DNA from 2 places in the Bacillus sp. ISL-47 genome. Region 2 is predicted to be linked to the other one. Evidence: riboswitches for the same ligand, from Rfam matches in the RefSeq annotation. Region 2 holds a riboswitch; the other holds the start of a gene.
What was found. A riboswitch is a leader RNA that binds a small molecule or an ion and turns the genes downstream of it on or off. The one in region 2 is predicted to bind thiamine pyrophosphate.

Region 1: it holds a riboswitch for thiamine pyrophosphate, as region 2 does, so the genes downstream of both, thiW (energy coupling factor transporter S component ThiW) here and thiT (energy-coupled thiamine transporter ThiT) in region 2, are expected to answer to the same signal.

What each region holds. Positions count from the first base shown of each region.
Region 1 is NZ_JAGGQS010000082.1:20,733-28,319, reverse strand. It holds gene J7I93_RS23815 (DUF1287 domain-containing protein) at 1-93, shown strand, start outside; gene tenA (thiaminase II) at 179-868, opposite strand; TPP riboswitch at 923-1,024, opposite strand; gene thiW (energy coupling factor transporter S component ThiW) at 1,271-1,759, opposite strand; TPP riboswitch at 1,942-2,058, opposite strand; gene J7I93_RS23800 (DUF302 domain-containing protein) at 2,128-2,511, opposite strand; gene J7I93_RS23795 (DsrE/DsrF/DrsH-like family protein) at 2,562-2,957, opposite strand; gene J7I93_RS23790 (alpha-hydroxy-acid oxidizing protein) at 3,106-4,215, opposite strand; gene J7I93_RS23785 (PaaI family thioesterase) at 4,458-4,829, shown strand; gene J7I93_RS23780 (DUF2512 family protein) at 4,922-5,311, shown strand; gene J7I93_RS23775 (hypothetical protein) at 5,719-5,856, opposite strand; gene J7I93_RS23770 (CHRD domain-containing protein) at 5,928-6,347, opposite strand; gene J7I93_RS23765 (VOC family protein) at 6,523-6,927, shown strand; gene J7I93_RS23760 (DUF2269 family protein) at 7,064-7,564, shown strand.
Region 2 is NZ_JAGGQS010000030.1:25,266-32,852, reverse strand. It holds gene J7I93_RS11345 (M14 family metallopeptidase) at 1-72, shown strand, start outside; gene J7I93_RS11340 (AAA family ATPase) at 744-2,474, opposite strand; gene J7I93_RS11335 (MATE family efflux transporter) at 2,859-4,202, shown strand; TPP riboswitch at 4,256-4,359, shown strand; gene thiT (energy-coupled thiamine transporter ThiT) at 4,426-5,025, shown strand; gene J7I93_RS11325 (hypothetical protein) at 5,128-5,397, shown strand; gene J7I93_RS11320 (hypothetical protein) at 5,532-5,771, shown strand; gene qoxD (cytochrome aa3 quinol oxidase subunit IV) at 5,809-6,111, opposite strand; gene qoxC (cytochrome aa3 quinol oxidase subunit III) at 6,112-6,717, opposite strand; gene qoxB (cytochrome aa3 quinol oxidase subunit I) at 6,707-7,587, opposite strand, start outside.

The sequences.
Region 1 (7,587 bases), on a different contig from region 2:
TACGTCATCCATAACTCGACACCTTTTGCGGCCGAAGTGAAGCTATCTTCCTTTCAAACACCCATTACGGCGCATTATAGATGGAATTTTTGAAAAAACACGCCTGCCCTGCCGCGAAGCAGAAGCAGGCGTATTTATTGATAACTATCTGGCTTTTTTCGAACCAATTTCCGTTTTCTTATCGTGCTGCTACCGTATTGCCTGCTGGCCACTCCTCACAGGTGTAAGCCATCTCCCAGAATCCAAGCTCCAGCTGGCAGCTTTTGCGATAGGCATCCTTCATTCGCTGCCTTTCTTCTGGAGATGCTGCTTCCGCAAGCTCATCCAAACGATTCCTCATATTCATGGTAACTGTTTCAACCCTTAAATTTGCATAGAAAGAAATCCACGGGTAAAAAGGATGGTCCTCCTGCGGCTCATATTGCTTCATGAGCTCAAGCCCGATTTCCCAATAAGTCCAAGGGCAAGGCAATAACGCAGCGAGGATTTCGCCCATCCCGCCTGTATGGGCATGGTACATCATATGCTTGACATAATGGTCTGCCGTCGGAGGAAGCGGGAAGCCCTGCAGCTCTTCATATCCCACACCAATCTGCTGGCAGAAATTATGATGAGGGTGGATTTCGCTGTTCAGTACAAATTCAATTTGCTGATTGAAATAAGCAATATCCTTCCGCTCAGGAGACTTGGAAATAGCGATTCCGTATATATGCATAAAAGCATTCAAATACTCATAATCCGCTTTAATATAATGGGCCAGCGCCTCTTTCGGCACATCTCCTCTTCCGATCCCCTGTACAAACGGGTGCTGAAAAATAAGCTGAAATAAATCATCATTCTCTTTGCGAAGAATTTCTGTAAAAGTCATTAAAATAGCCTCCTCATTATTCAGAAGCTGCCGGGGAAAAAGCATGAGGAAAAATTGAGGTCCTCACCGCTTCCCTGCGCTGGCATTACCCAGATCAGGTTCCAAGGGACAAAGGAAAAACTCCTTATCTCAGCCGAAGCGCCCCTAGCAGTTTTCTTATTGTTTTTTATTCGTTGCTGCCACTTCTTTTAACTTGTTTCGGTAAAGCTGCTTCATACCAGTTCTTTGAGAGTTGCTTCATACCAGTTCTTTGAGAGTTGCTTCATACCTGCTTTATGAAACCGCATTGTCCCGCTTATTTCGCTGAAGCTGATTCAGACTGCTCTTTTCAGCCGCTTCTTCTCGCTCCATCGGCTTCAAACCCTCTATTCTTCCGTACAGCAAAGCACGCTCGCTAAAAACTCACATATTCTGCACTAAATTTTTTTCCTTCACTTTAGCGAGTATCATCCACCCAATAGCCGCACCGGCAAAGCTGCTGACAAGAAATGGCGGTATAAAGAAGAAGGCGCCAGCTGCGCTTCCCATCAATATCTTTGCATACGGGACGGCAAACAGTGCTCCAATGATGCCAGTGCCCACTACTTCACCAACTGCAGCCCAGACTTTCCGGCCGAATTTTTGATAAAGCACGCCTGCCAAAAACGCGCCAATCATTCCGCCTGGAAATGCAAGCAGCGTCCCAAAACCAAGCAGGTTTCGCAGTAATCCGATCATAAACGCCACTCCCACTGCCGGCAGCGGCCCAAGTGTTACTGCCGCCAATACATTCACCGCATGCTGGACGGGATAGGCTTTGGCCACACCTGCCGGAAACCATAACAAATGGGAGCCCAGCGTTCCAATCGCCACAAATAATGCCATCGTCGTCAATAAACGGGTTTTATTCACCTTAACCTCCTTCCTCAAGGGCAGCCTGATCGCTTATCATGGAGAAAAGTATGTACATAAGAAAAGCGCAAGGCGCCTGGCGCTGGACAGTTATCGAAGTTCAAAGCTTATACTTTCTTTCCTTCAAAAAAAGCCAGATCCGCGAAAGGACCTGGCTTGGTTTAAGTATAAATGATTCGACATACCTTCAAAGCCTACTTCCCTCCGCTGGCATTAACCAGATCAGGTCTATAAGAGTCGGAAAGCTATATCGCGCTTCCCTCTCAGCCCGCACATTCGGGGCACCCCTAGTAGTTTCATAGATATTTAATTTGATAAGCTGCCTCAAGCTTAACAAATTATTCCGGGACTGTCATCATTCTTTTTGCTTAGATGCTTTTATCAATACATCCAATTAAACGGTTTTCAATATCAGCCGCAATGCTTTGAACGGATTCGTCATTGACGAGTTCAATCATGCTTGTCGGCTTAGGCATGCCAATTTTCGTTTTCCCGGCATCCTCATAGACTACAATTTTACAAGGCAAGAAATAGCCAGCCATTTTGTTCTGTGTTAATACGCGATGTGCTTCAAATGGATTGCAAACTTCTAAAACACGGAAGGATTCATTATAGTCCAGCCCTTTCTCCTGCAGTTTTTCCTGGACGTTAAACTTCCAAAGGACCCCGAATTTTTCTTCCTTCAGGCTTTCTTCAAGCGAAGAAATCGCTTCATCAATCGATTTTTCGGTTTCTGCTGTGTATTCGAACATGATTGCATCTCCTTTTGTATCGGTATTTTGGTGGATCGGCACATCTTCAATTAGAATGTTAGTGTAACATCCGCATCGTTGGCAAATTCAAGGAATGTTACAGCTCCGCCAACTTCAATTCCATCTACAAAAGCTTCTTTTTCAAGTCCCATAACATCCATAGTCATTTGGCATCCAATAAATTTAACGCCTAAATCCTGTGCCATTGCCACTAATACAGGAATTGCAGGAACATTGGCTTTTGCAAAGCCCTCTGCAAAATGCTCTTTTCCTTCAGGCATTGGAAGCTGCTGGTATGCTTCTTTATGAATTAAGTTTAATCCTTCGAAAGTGAAGAAAATCGCTACTTCTGCATCCGTTGCTGCCGCCGCAGTCGCAATGTTGTACACCTTGTATGCATCAAATAATCCGCCGTTGCTTGCAATAATTGCTACTTTTTTACTCATTGTAATTCCTCCTGAAAATTTTATTTTTTGGGGACATTTTAAGACCCTATGTAAGCTCTTTATACATTTACCCCTATAGGTATATTATTAAACATAGATTCTTCTGTCAACAAAAAAACTCCCTTTCTCTAGGGAGTTTTCTCTTAAACTATTTAATGAGCTGCAGACTGGCCATTCCCCTCAAGCTGCTGACCCCGGCTAAAGAGAGAGAGACCTTTGTTTCTTCTATAAAATTGGCAAGCACCTTTTCGACGCCAGCCTGCCCGCCAATGGCCAATCCATATACATAAGGCCTTCCCAGGCAAACAGCATCCGCTCCAAGCGCCAGTGCTTTAACCACATCGGACCCTCGGCGAATTCCGCTGTCAAAGAGAACAGGAATCCGGCCATTTACTTCTTTCGCAATCGGTCCAAGTGCATCAATCGCAGCCGTCACGCCATCCAGCTGCCTCCCGCCATGATTGGAAACAATGATGCCATCTATTCCTTTCTCAACCGCAAGCTTCGCATCTTCCGGATGGAGGATGCCTTTTATTAGAACCGGCAAATGTGTTATCTCTTTTAATCTGGCAACATGCTCCCAGCTTAAAGTTGGATGATGGATATTATCGAGGATCCCCTGGACCACATCGCCATCTTTAAGAGAGGCCATAAATACCGGATCAGTTTCATAGTTTGCCTTTCCATAGCCCAGCTTTAATGGAGAAAAATTGTTCCTGAGATCCGCTTCCCTCCATCCCATCATGACTGTATCGACCGTTAAAACGATCGCTTCATACCCGGCTTCCTCCGCACGGCGCGCCATATTAAAAGCCGCCTCTTCGTGATTGGACCAATATAGCTGAAACCATTTCGGACTGCTGCCCGTTGCTGCGGCGATCTCTTCAATCGAGTGGCTTGAAACCGTGCTCTGAATAAAAGGAACCTGATAAGCAGCCGCCGCTCTGGCCGACGCAAGCTCCCCCTCTTCATGTTCAAGCCGCTGCATCCCAATTGGCGCCAGAAAAATTGGATAAGGATATGTCTTTCCGAATAGCGTTACACTTGTATCCGGTACCGAAACATCCCTCAGCATTCTTGGTACAATCGAATATTTCGCGAATGATTCCGTATTTTTTCTCAGGGTTTCTTCCCCGCCCGCACCTGATTGGACATACCCAAATCCCCCAGCCGCCATCTTTCTCTCTGCTTCCTTCTCCAGCTCTGTGTAGGAGATCGGGAAATTCTCTGCGAAGCTAATATTCTCTACCTTTGCCATTTTTCCAGTCCTGCCTCTCACTTAAAATTAGAATTTATTGAAAATAATATCATTTTTTTGGATTTATTGAAACCGTGTTGGCGTTTCGCGATTATATTTTGAATATCGCGGATATAACCGGATTTTTCGCGGATATACGGCCCCCACGTACCTCAACAGCAAATGTTTTTATCAAAAAGCAGGGATTTCATCAAAAATTCGTGAATAAGTCAACATATCTTAACCATATTGGAGTGTACAAAATGCTAATCAAACAGCCTTTTGATGAATTTTTAAAATTTCATTATGAAAGAGTCGATGAAACCCATATGAAAGTGACTTTGCCAATCCAGCCGCTTTTCATCAATAGCGCCGGACTTGTCCATGGCGGGATTATTTCCACGCTGGCGGATGTGGCGATGGGGAATATTTTTAAACCGGATGAAAACAATATGCAAACCGTTGTAACTGCAGATTTAAAGGTTAGCTTCTTAAGGGGCGCCACCGGTGAGTATCTTATTGCCGATGCTCATCTGGTAAAAAGAGGCCGGACACTGAACCACACAGATTGCCACATCTACAATAACCAGAATCAGCTGGTTGCCAAAGCATCCGGCATTTTCGCTTCTATCTGATTAAAATCAAATCCACTTTTCTGGAAATCCATCGCATAGCCTATCGTGTGCAGGGTATAGATACGTAAACAACGATAGGGAGGAATTTCAACATGGAGCATGTGAAAGCAATCTTGATTAAATTATTAATGATCACGGCCGTTTTGGGAATAGTCTTAACCGGTTTCTTTGATATTGGATTCACCGAAACGCTGATCATTAGCTTCGTTCTGACACTTGCAGCTTACGTACTCGGCGACATGATGATATTCCGAATGGCCGGTGATGAAACCGAGCATACAAAAAGGAATGCCATTGCCACCGTATCAGACATCGGCCTTAGTTTTTTCGTCATCTGGCTTTTAGAAGAAATGATTGTGGCTGGAAAAGACAATCTTACATTGGCAGCCTTTGTTTCCGCTCTTGTGATCGGTGCAGGAGAATGGTTCTTCCACGGTTATCTGGACAACCGGGTTTTTCATAATGATGATGCTCATAATTAAAAAAGGCTGTTTTCGCAAGCTTTGTTGCTTTTTAGACAAGTAGTAAGGAGAGGTTGATTTCCGCTCCAGGATGCTCCCTTTCCGCGGGGCGGGCGGTGAGCCTCCTCGGCGCGCAGCGCCTGTGGGGTCTCACCTGTCCCACTCCTCCCGCAGGACATTGAATAAGCTTCCTTGAATAAACACCGCACGAAGGAAATGCGATAGCATTTTCGAGGAGCTCGCACCTTACGCTCCAATCAACATCATTTAATTAATGTTTTTTATTAAAAAAACTATTTAAAAACAACATTTCTTTATATAACAGCCTTAAAAAAAGACCCCTCATTCTGATGTGCACCCCAAAAGTTAGACGAACTAATTCTAACTTTTGGGGTGCACATCATTCAGGAGTCTTTTTTGACGGGTTCTTAATACTCAATCTCATCATAATTCTTAGGCTGCGGAATCGGCTGATTACCTTCATGCTTGCCAAATTCATTGATAAGCTGCTGCTCTTCTGTGAGTGAATTTTGAGGCTTTTCTTTACTTTCATCCTGCTTTTTCAACGTTATGACCCCTTTCAAGTGTTCTAAAAATTAATATGCTCACTTTTCAAGGAATCAACCATTCATGCTTATTAGCCCCAATAAGGCTTGATTTGACCGCGAATCTCTCCGTCTGGGTTTTGGGCTGTATGCACGTTAACATATGTGTCCCCATCACTCATTAGGTCTATAAGAACGGATAGAGGTTTTCCTTCTAAAGGACCCACTAAATCCCTGGCTGTAATGATCCCTTCTACAACACCCTTATTTACACTAATGTCAGGATCGATTAAGCCAAAAAGAAAAACGACAACTGGACCGTTTACACCCCTTCTTCCTAAATGAATATGAGCTTGAGTAAAGTTGGAAAGATCATTAACTGTCAAACGGTAGCCCATTTTCCTCTTATCCTTGCTTACTTTCAATTTTGCCGTGCCAAAAGCATCGGTACGAACTGGCGGAACTTCTTCACTGCCTTTTAACCTGGCGAAAAAAAGTTCATTTCTGTCCATTATTATTCCTCCTGTTCATTACACAATTTAATGATATATTTTATGCCCTGGGGCAAAAGAATGATTGTACAAACACCGAGATAAAGCGCTAAATTGGCTATATGCTTATGGAAAGAAGGATTTTTCCCTCTTTCCGCTAAATAGTTATATAGCTAAAATCCAAAGGAGGGCAAACATGTCTAATTATATTTCTCATATTGCAACAGTCGAGATTCCGGTATCCAATCTGGATCGATCGGTTCATTTTTATGTGGAAGTTCTTGGTGTTGAAGTGGAGTTCAAAGGAGAGAAGAACGCCATGCTAAGCTTTCAATCAAAGGGTGTGCCTACGATATTCCTGGTTGAAACCGCAGCAGAGGGGAAATCTCTTTCATTCGCCAACTCGAATGATGGTGTCGAGCATAGTGTGATTGATTTTTATACACCTTCTTTAAAAGAGCTCCACCAATGGCTGCAGGAGAAGAACGTGGAAGTTGGGCCACTCAACCTCAACCAGGAGCACGGCCTTGGCGGATTCGGCTTCAAAGATCCGGATGGCAACCTGCTCAGCGCCTGCAATGTGCTGCATAAAGGGCAATAAACCCGCTCATTAACGAGCGGGTTTTTTATATACCAAAATAAGACTAGCGCCCTACTGCAAATTACGGCGGAGGCTGATATGGACATCCCTTTTCCCTTGCTACACTTATAAAGTGATTCAAAAGGAGGGAAAAAGGTTGAAAAAATTAAGCACAAAAGCGACCAGGTGGCTAAAAATCCTTCATATCATTCTCGTTTCATTATTTTTCGGGGGAATCATGAGCTCGCTCGCATTAAATTTCTCCATGGAAATGGCCGCCTATGGTCAAGCCCTGGAAATGTACAAAAATGTGGTGACAATTAGTGATTATGTCGTTCGGGTTGGTGCAATCGGTACGTTATTAGTTGGCTTTATTTATGGATTTTTTACAAACTGGGGATTTTTCAAGCACAGATGGGTTACCGTTAAATGGATTTTATTTATCATCCAAACCGTGGTCGGCATTAATATCGTCGATGAACGAATGATGGAAAATATGACTCTTCTTGAAGCGGAAGGCAGCAAGGCATTATCGAATCCTGTTTTTATTGATAATCATATAACCCGCCAATATGCCGTCTACTTTCAAATCGCTGTTACCCTCTTCATCTTTGGCATTTCCGTATTAAGGCCCTGGAAAAAGAAAAAGCAAAATTAAAAATGGCAGTGATTCACTGCCAT
Region 2 (7,587 bases):
AATATCGAAAAAAATTACAACCCGGTTGAAAAGGGAAACAACTATAATTCTGCTAAAATAACAATCAAATAACTGAAAAAGCCCCAGCCAAAACAAACTTTCAGGCTGGGGCTTTGATTTTTTTGCTAAAAAGGCTGCTCTTTGCGGATAAGATATAAATACCGGTCAAATCAGCAGTTTTACCGGCCAATTATAGAGAAATACCGGCCAAAACAGCGCATTTACCGGCCGATTGGAAAGAAATACCGGCCAAAATACGGATTTACCGGCCGATTGCAGAACAAAAGCTGAGAACAAGGAAACTAGTTCGAATAATTTATTATAAAAGATGATAATTAACTACCATCGCATAGGGGAAGATTGCAGTTTCGTTGTTAATGTCACTGAATAACTACCATACCCAAGGGAAAGCAGGCAATTTCGTCGTTAATCCCAATGATTAACTACCATATCCAAGGGAGAGCAGACAATTTCGTCGTTAATCCCAATAATTAACTACCATTTCCAAGGAAGAGCAGACAGTTTCGTCGTTAATCCCAATGATTAACTACCATATCTAAGAGGGAGCAGACTATTTCGTCGTTAATCTCACTAACTATAATGGGAACAATCCATCAAAGAAAGAGGTCACATTAATGTAAAAAAGCACCCGCTATAAATGAACCATTGCAATAATCTCAGTCAGCGAAACATATACCCCATACAAATAACAAAGCCGGCCCCATTCAGGGCCGGCTTCACTTTTAAGCTATAACCATATCAACATTTAATTCTCCCACAATCTCCTGAACCTCTGTACCTTCCAAAGTCTCTTTTTCAAGAAGAGCTTCTACAAGATTTTCAAATTGCGGCTGATGGTTTGCAATTAACAGTTCGCATCTTTCCAGCGCTTTTTGGAATAGATCCTGCATCTTAGCTTCTTTTTGTCCTTTATTAAAAGTAAGCTCGAAGCCGTTATCCAGCAGACCTGTATCGACCATTTGCTCGATAATATGCTTAGCTTGCTTAACATCGCCGCTGACACCAATGCTGTGCTCACCGAGAATCAATCTTTCGGCTACACCGCCTGCAAGAATCATGGCTACTTGATCAAGCAGCTCGCTGGTTGTGGAAAGATGAAGTTCCTTTTGTATAGGAGCAACATATCCAAGGGCTTCACCACGTGGAATGATTGTTGCCTTACGCACTGACCCCGGCTTGGTCAAAGCTGCAATCAAAGCGTGGCCAGCTTCATGAATCGCTACGCGCTGTTTGGTTCCTGCATCCTGAAGAGCACGGGTAGTGGTACCAAGGATTGTACGGTCAAGCGCATAATCCAAATCTTCTTTCGAGATAATTTCCTGGCCATTTCGTACAGCTCTTCGGCTTGCAGTTTCAAATAGTGAATGAAGGTCTGCGCCAGAGAAGCCTGAAGTGCTTTCAGCTAAATCACCAAGAGTCGTCATGACATCTTCAGCCAGCAATCTATTTTTCGTATGAATGTTGATAATCTCTCTTCGGCCCTTTGTATCAGGAAGCGGGACATTGAAAGAGAAGTCAATTCGGCCAGGACGAAGGAATGCTTCGTCCAGCATATCCTTTCGGTTTGTTGCTGCGATAAACAAAATCCCGTCATTGGAATGCCCGCCATCAAGCTGGACAAGAAGTTCGGTTAATGTTTTTTCACTTTCTTCTCCGCCATGCTGCTTTCTTCGGCCTGCCAGTGCATCCACTTCATCGATAAACACAACAGCAGGTGCATACTTTCTTGCATTTTGGAAAAGATTTCTTACACGGGAAGCTCCCACACCGACAAATAATTCATTAAAGCCGGAACCGCTGGTTGAGAAGAACGTTGCGCCAAGTTCCTTGGCAATTGCCTGTGCAAGCAATGTTTTACCCGTTCCGGGAGGTCCGTATAAAAGAATGCCCTTCGGGGGTTTAATCCCCATTTTCAGCGAGCGTTCAGGCTCTTTTAAAATAGAAAGAGTCTGCATGATTTCCTCTTTCATTTCTTCCTGGATGCCGCCCACATCTTCAAGTGAAATGGAAGGAAGGGGCTTTGGCTTTGAAACACTTTGCTTCATGGTATTTGTAGCGCCCATTCCGCCTTTTCCAGATTTAAATAAGTAAATTCCGATGGCTATGAATAATAAGACCAATCCGCCAAGAATCCAAGGCGTATACGGGCCTGTTGTTGCGAAAGTATATTGTATATTATAGGTTTCTACTAATTTATCAACCATTTCACTGTTAGGAGGCACATGTGAAATATACTCTCCATCAGGGGCAGTAATTAGTAGTTTGCCGTTTTTATATTCCTGTATTGCAACAGTCTTTCCATCCTGGGAGGCAATAAGCTTTTCCACAGAAGAAAACGGGACTGTCACTTCCTTATTTCCTGTTTGTACGGTCCAAATAACCGCTGCCAAAATCACCGTGACCACCAATAAAAGCGAAACAATCGTCGAAGGTTTCTGTAAACGTGATTTCAACTAATTCCCTCCTTATTGAACATATTCTCATTATAAGGAAAAAGAAAAGTTATTTATAGGCTTTTACACTTTTTAAACGTTGTAAATTATGGAAAAATAATATTTTGGCCGCTAAAGTGTGCTATAACAGGCCTTAAAAGATGCTTATTTGTGAAAGATATGTGACAAAAGGGAATGCACACAATCAGACTAGCACCATTCCAAGTATGATCCGGGCCCAAACAATCTTATTTTTGAGATTCCCAAAACAAATTTATTTTATCTCGAAAGTAGGAAAAGCTATCCAAACGCCGTTTTGCGTTTTAAATTCATATGATTGGAAGTTAAAAGGAAAATCATTGATAATAGAACTTATTACTTTATAAATAGAAAAAGGTGTAGGGGATGAACAGCCAGCAGGATTTTACGAAAGGGAATATATTTAAACAGCTCCTTATTTTTTCAGCACCCATCATGCTGACAAATTTGCTGCAGGTTTCCTATCAATTTATTGACAGTTTGTGGGTCGGAAATTTGCTTGGAGCTAATGCTTTGGGAGCCATAGCGGTTTCAGGGACTGTTATTTTTACTGTGCTTTCCTTTATTATTGGCATTAACAATGCTACTTTGACCATTTTGTCTCAGCAAAAGGGAGGAGACAATGAAAAGGGGCTTAAGAGATATTTAAATGCCTTCGTCGTGATTTTAACAGTCCTATCCATAGGACTCGGCTTGGCAGGATTTTTATTTTCCGAAAAAATATTGGTCTTCATGGGGACTCCTGCGGGAATAATTCCAGACGCAGCAGCTTATCTGCAAATTAACTTTCTCGGCATTCTATTTTTATTTGGCTATAATTTTATCGGCACTGTGCTTCGTGCTTTGGGAGACAGTAAAACTCCATTATACTTTGTGTTCATTGCGGTGATTCTGAATGCAATTTTGGATCCGCTTTTCATTTGGATATTTAATCTTGGAATAGAAGGGGCTGCGTATGCAACCATTGTTTCACAGGGAATTGCTTTTCTGGCCGGCATGGCGCTTATTCTCCGCAAAAATCTGGCACCATTCACCATGCCTTCATGGCCGCAGAAGGAAGAGGCAGCATTCATTTTCAAGCTTGGCATTCCATCTGGTCTGCAAATGACCGTTATTTCAGCTGGGGTGATGGCCATTATGAGTGTTGTCACATCGTTTGGGGGAGATGTGGTTGCCGGATTTGGTGCAGCACAGCGGATAGACAGCATCATTATGCTCCCGGCTATGGCTTTGGGGACTGCTGTAAACAGTATGGCAGGGCAGAATATTGGCAGTAATAAATGGGATCGCGTTCATAAAATTGCTCTTTTCGGAGTGATTTATAATCTTGTATTTATGCTTGTCATCGCACTGATAACGGTATTGATGGCTGAATATGGAGTAAGCCTGTTTATCCAGGAAAAAGAAGCGCTTGAATATGGAACCGATTATTTAAAAATGATAGCATTTTTTTATCCATTGCTTGGTATTAATTTTATCCTAAATGGGATAGTAAGGGCTTCTGGAGCAATGTTTCAGGTGCTGGTACTTAACATCATTTCTTTTTGGGTTCTGCGCTATCCTTTGACCTATCTTTTTTCAAAATTTATGGGGGAGAAGGGCATCGCTGCAGGCATGGGAGTCAGCTTTGCCATTAGCAGTGTGATCGCTTTCCTTTATTACCGGTATGGCAAATGGGATGAGCAAGAGCTATTTGAGGAAGGTAAATAAACCCTTTCCATAGATTAGAAAATAATATATAATAAAATGGAATAATTTGATAACGTTACCACAAGGGGAGCATTTTTGCTGAGAGTGAACACATTGGTGTTCTGACCCTTTGAACCTGTTAGTTAATGCTAGCGCAGGAATGTGGAATAAAAGGCAGAAGGAATCACTCTGCCTGCTTGTTCTCCTTTGGGGTATCGTCATACTTTTGAAGGGGGATTTTTTTATGAAAAAATTAAGCTTGGCAGCGATGATCGAGGCATCCTTTTTCGCAGCTTTTGCCATTATCCTGGATTTTCTGCCATCTATTAAACTTTCGCCATCAATATCTATCTCTGCTGCCATGATTCCGATTTTTATACTGGCATTCAGATGGGGCTTTAAAGTAAGCTTTATAGCAGGCTTATTATGGGGCATATTGCAGATTGCGATGGGAGATGCATGGATTGCTACACCACTGCAGGCTTTTATAGAGTATTTTATTGCTTTTGCTTTTATAGGATTTGCTGGTTTGTTTTATCTTCCAATCCAAAAACAATTGCGCAATGAAAACAAGAAAAAGGCACTTGGCTGGATTGTGTTAGCCATTTTTGCTGGAAGCTTCGCCCGCTATTTCTGGCATTTTATTGCAGGTGTTCTCTTTTTCGGAAGCTATGCACCAGAGGGAATGTCACCTGTTCTGTTTTCCTTCCTGGCAAATGGCGCAACCATGCTGGGAGCAGCCATATTATGTTCCATCGTGGCGGTATTATTAATTTCATCGGCGCCAAGATTAGTTCTTAGAAAAGCGGATGGCAGCATCACAGTAAACAAACGGGCTTCTTAACGATAAACCTCTTTGGATCATCCATCCGAAGAGGTTTTTTAATGATGTGGGTAACGAACTCCTGAAAATTGGGTATATTACTCAAAAAGGAGAGTGATTACCTTGTCTAATTCATTGCAAGGAAGCATTATCTCTGGTGTATATGACGCGGAAGCCAGTGCTTTTGAAATTCATAAAGTTAAAAACTTCAACACCCAATCAGTCCTTAATAAAGTACAGTGTGAAAATTTGTACCGATACTTATCACTTCATGAAGATGATGAGGATGGACAAATCATTACATTATATGACCAAATGCCTCTGATGCTGACACGCCAGGAAATTTGCAGCTTAAAAAAAGATCTGGAACAAATTAAGAAGCTATATCAATAGAAGAAACTAGCGTTTTTGCCAAAATGGCAAGACGTTTTTTCTTTCGGCGAAAACTGTGACAAATTTGTGACAAAAAAAGTTTGACATTTTTGTGAACAAAGTTAGAATATTTAGTAAAAAGGGGATGAGCAAAAATGAATGAAAAACAGCAGAGGGTCTTGCGTTTTTTTAGAAATCTAACTGCATCTGGCCTAATTCTTGGATTTGCAGTATTTATAAGCAGTTTTTTTGTAAGCGGTATCAAAGGTGAGTATATTCTATCTATAGGCTTAAGTATAATGGTTTCATCTATGCTGATTTTTGGGTTCGGAATATTTATTCATGTGATGGAGGAAATGACAGAAGGAAGTAAAGGAATAAGACAATATAAATAAAACCGGCCTCCAATATGGAGACCGGTTTTATTCTGTATTAATGGGCTGCGTGCCCAGCTGTCAAAACCCATATAGAACCTACGACAACAACAATAACCATAAACACAGCATAAATCATATTGATTAAATTTGTTTTTCCGTCTTCGCCTTCACGCAAATGCATGAACATGAACAGCTGCATGCCTGCCTGGACAACAGCCAGTGAGCCGATAATCCACATGATCACTTTAAAAGAAAGATTCGTTTTTAAAGCAATGCCTGCTGCTGCAAATGTAAGTACAAGGGAGGCAACGAATCCAATGACATGGCTAATAGGGAAGCTTTTCGCCTGCTTTTCCATTTATGCCACCAATCCTTTCAAATACACAAATGTAAAAATAAAGATCCAAACAACATCAAGAAAGTGCCAATATAGACCGATAATAAAAGTTTTCCTTGCTGTCGTTGGAGTAAGACCTCTTTTCAGTAATTGAAGGATGACCATGATGGCCCAGCCAATTCCGAGAGTCACGTGCGCCCCATGTGTTCCTAACAAGACGAATAAGCTGGAAAGAAACGCGCTTGTCTGCATCGTTGCACCTTCATGGACATAGTGAATGAACTCATTAACCTCCATGAATAGGAAGCCGGCACCAAGAGCAAGGGTGAGCACAAGCCAAGTAATAAGGCCTTTTAAGTTATTACGCCGCATTTCAAAGATGGCGATTCCCATTGTGAAGCTGCTCGTTAAAAGGAGGATCGTTTGAATCATGACGTCCTTTATCACAAAAATATCTTTATGAGTCGGCCCTCCAGCAAAACGTTCGTACAGAACGCCATACACTCCGAAAAGGGTAGCAAATAGGACGATTTCTGCTCCAAGGAATACCCAGAAACCAAGAATATTCATCTTGTCTTGCTCAGTTTGGTATTCAAGCGGCAATGACCTATCAAGATTAACTGACATGATCGTGCACCTCTCCTTCAGTCTTTCTCCAGGCATTTTCAATTCTGTGAATCTCATCTTTTTTCACATGGAAGCCTTCATTGTAATCGAATGAACGAATGAGTAATCCTGCAAGAATGCCGATTGCGGCAACAGCAGCAGCAATATGCCATTCAAATACCAGGAAGAAGCCGGCCATTCCAAAGATAACGCCCATATAAATCGGTACCCATGAATTGCTTGGCATATGAATCTCTTCAATTTCACTGTCATGCAGCGTCAAACCTTCGTTGTTTTTCTTCATGTGCCAGAAAGGATCCAATGTCTTAACTTCCGGCAGCTTCGCAAAGTTATAAAATTGAACAGGTGACGCAGTTGACCATTCCAGTGTTCTTGCATCCCATGGATCGCTCGAGATATTTCTCTGAGCATAGCGGACGCTCCAGTAAATGTTGTAGCAGAATACAGCAAATCCAGCTGCCAAAATAATAGAACCAATAGCTGATAGACCAAATAGCGGAGCAAATCCTGACTCTGCAGAATAAGTGTATGCTCGGCGTACTGCTCCGTTTAAGCCAAGGAAGAACATGGGCATGAACGTGAGATTAAAGCCAATCACAAATAGCCAGAAATGCCATTTTCCAATTCTTTCGTTAAGCATAAAGCCGAACATTTTTGGCCACCAGTAGTATAGTGCAGCGAATACCGCAAACACCACACCTGGAATCAACACGTAATGGAAGTGGGCTACAAGGAATAATGTGTTGTGATACTGGTAATCTGCTGCACCCATCGCCAGCATGACGCCTGTTACACCGCCAATAACAAAGTTCGGTACAAAAGCCAGTGCCCACAGCATGGCGGAAGTAATTTTAATGCGGCCTTTCCGCA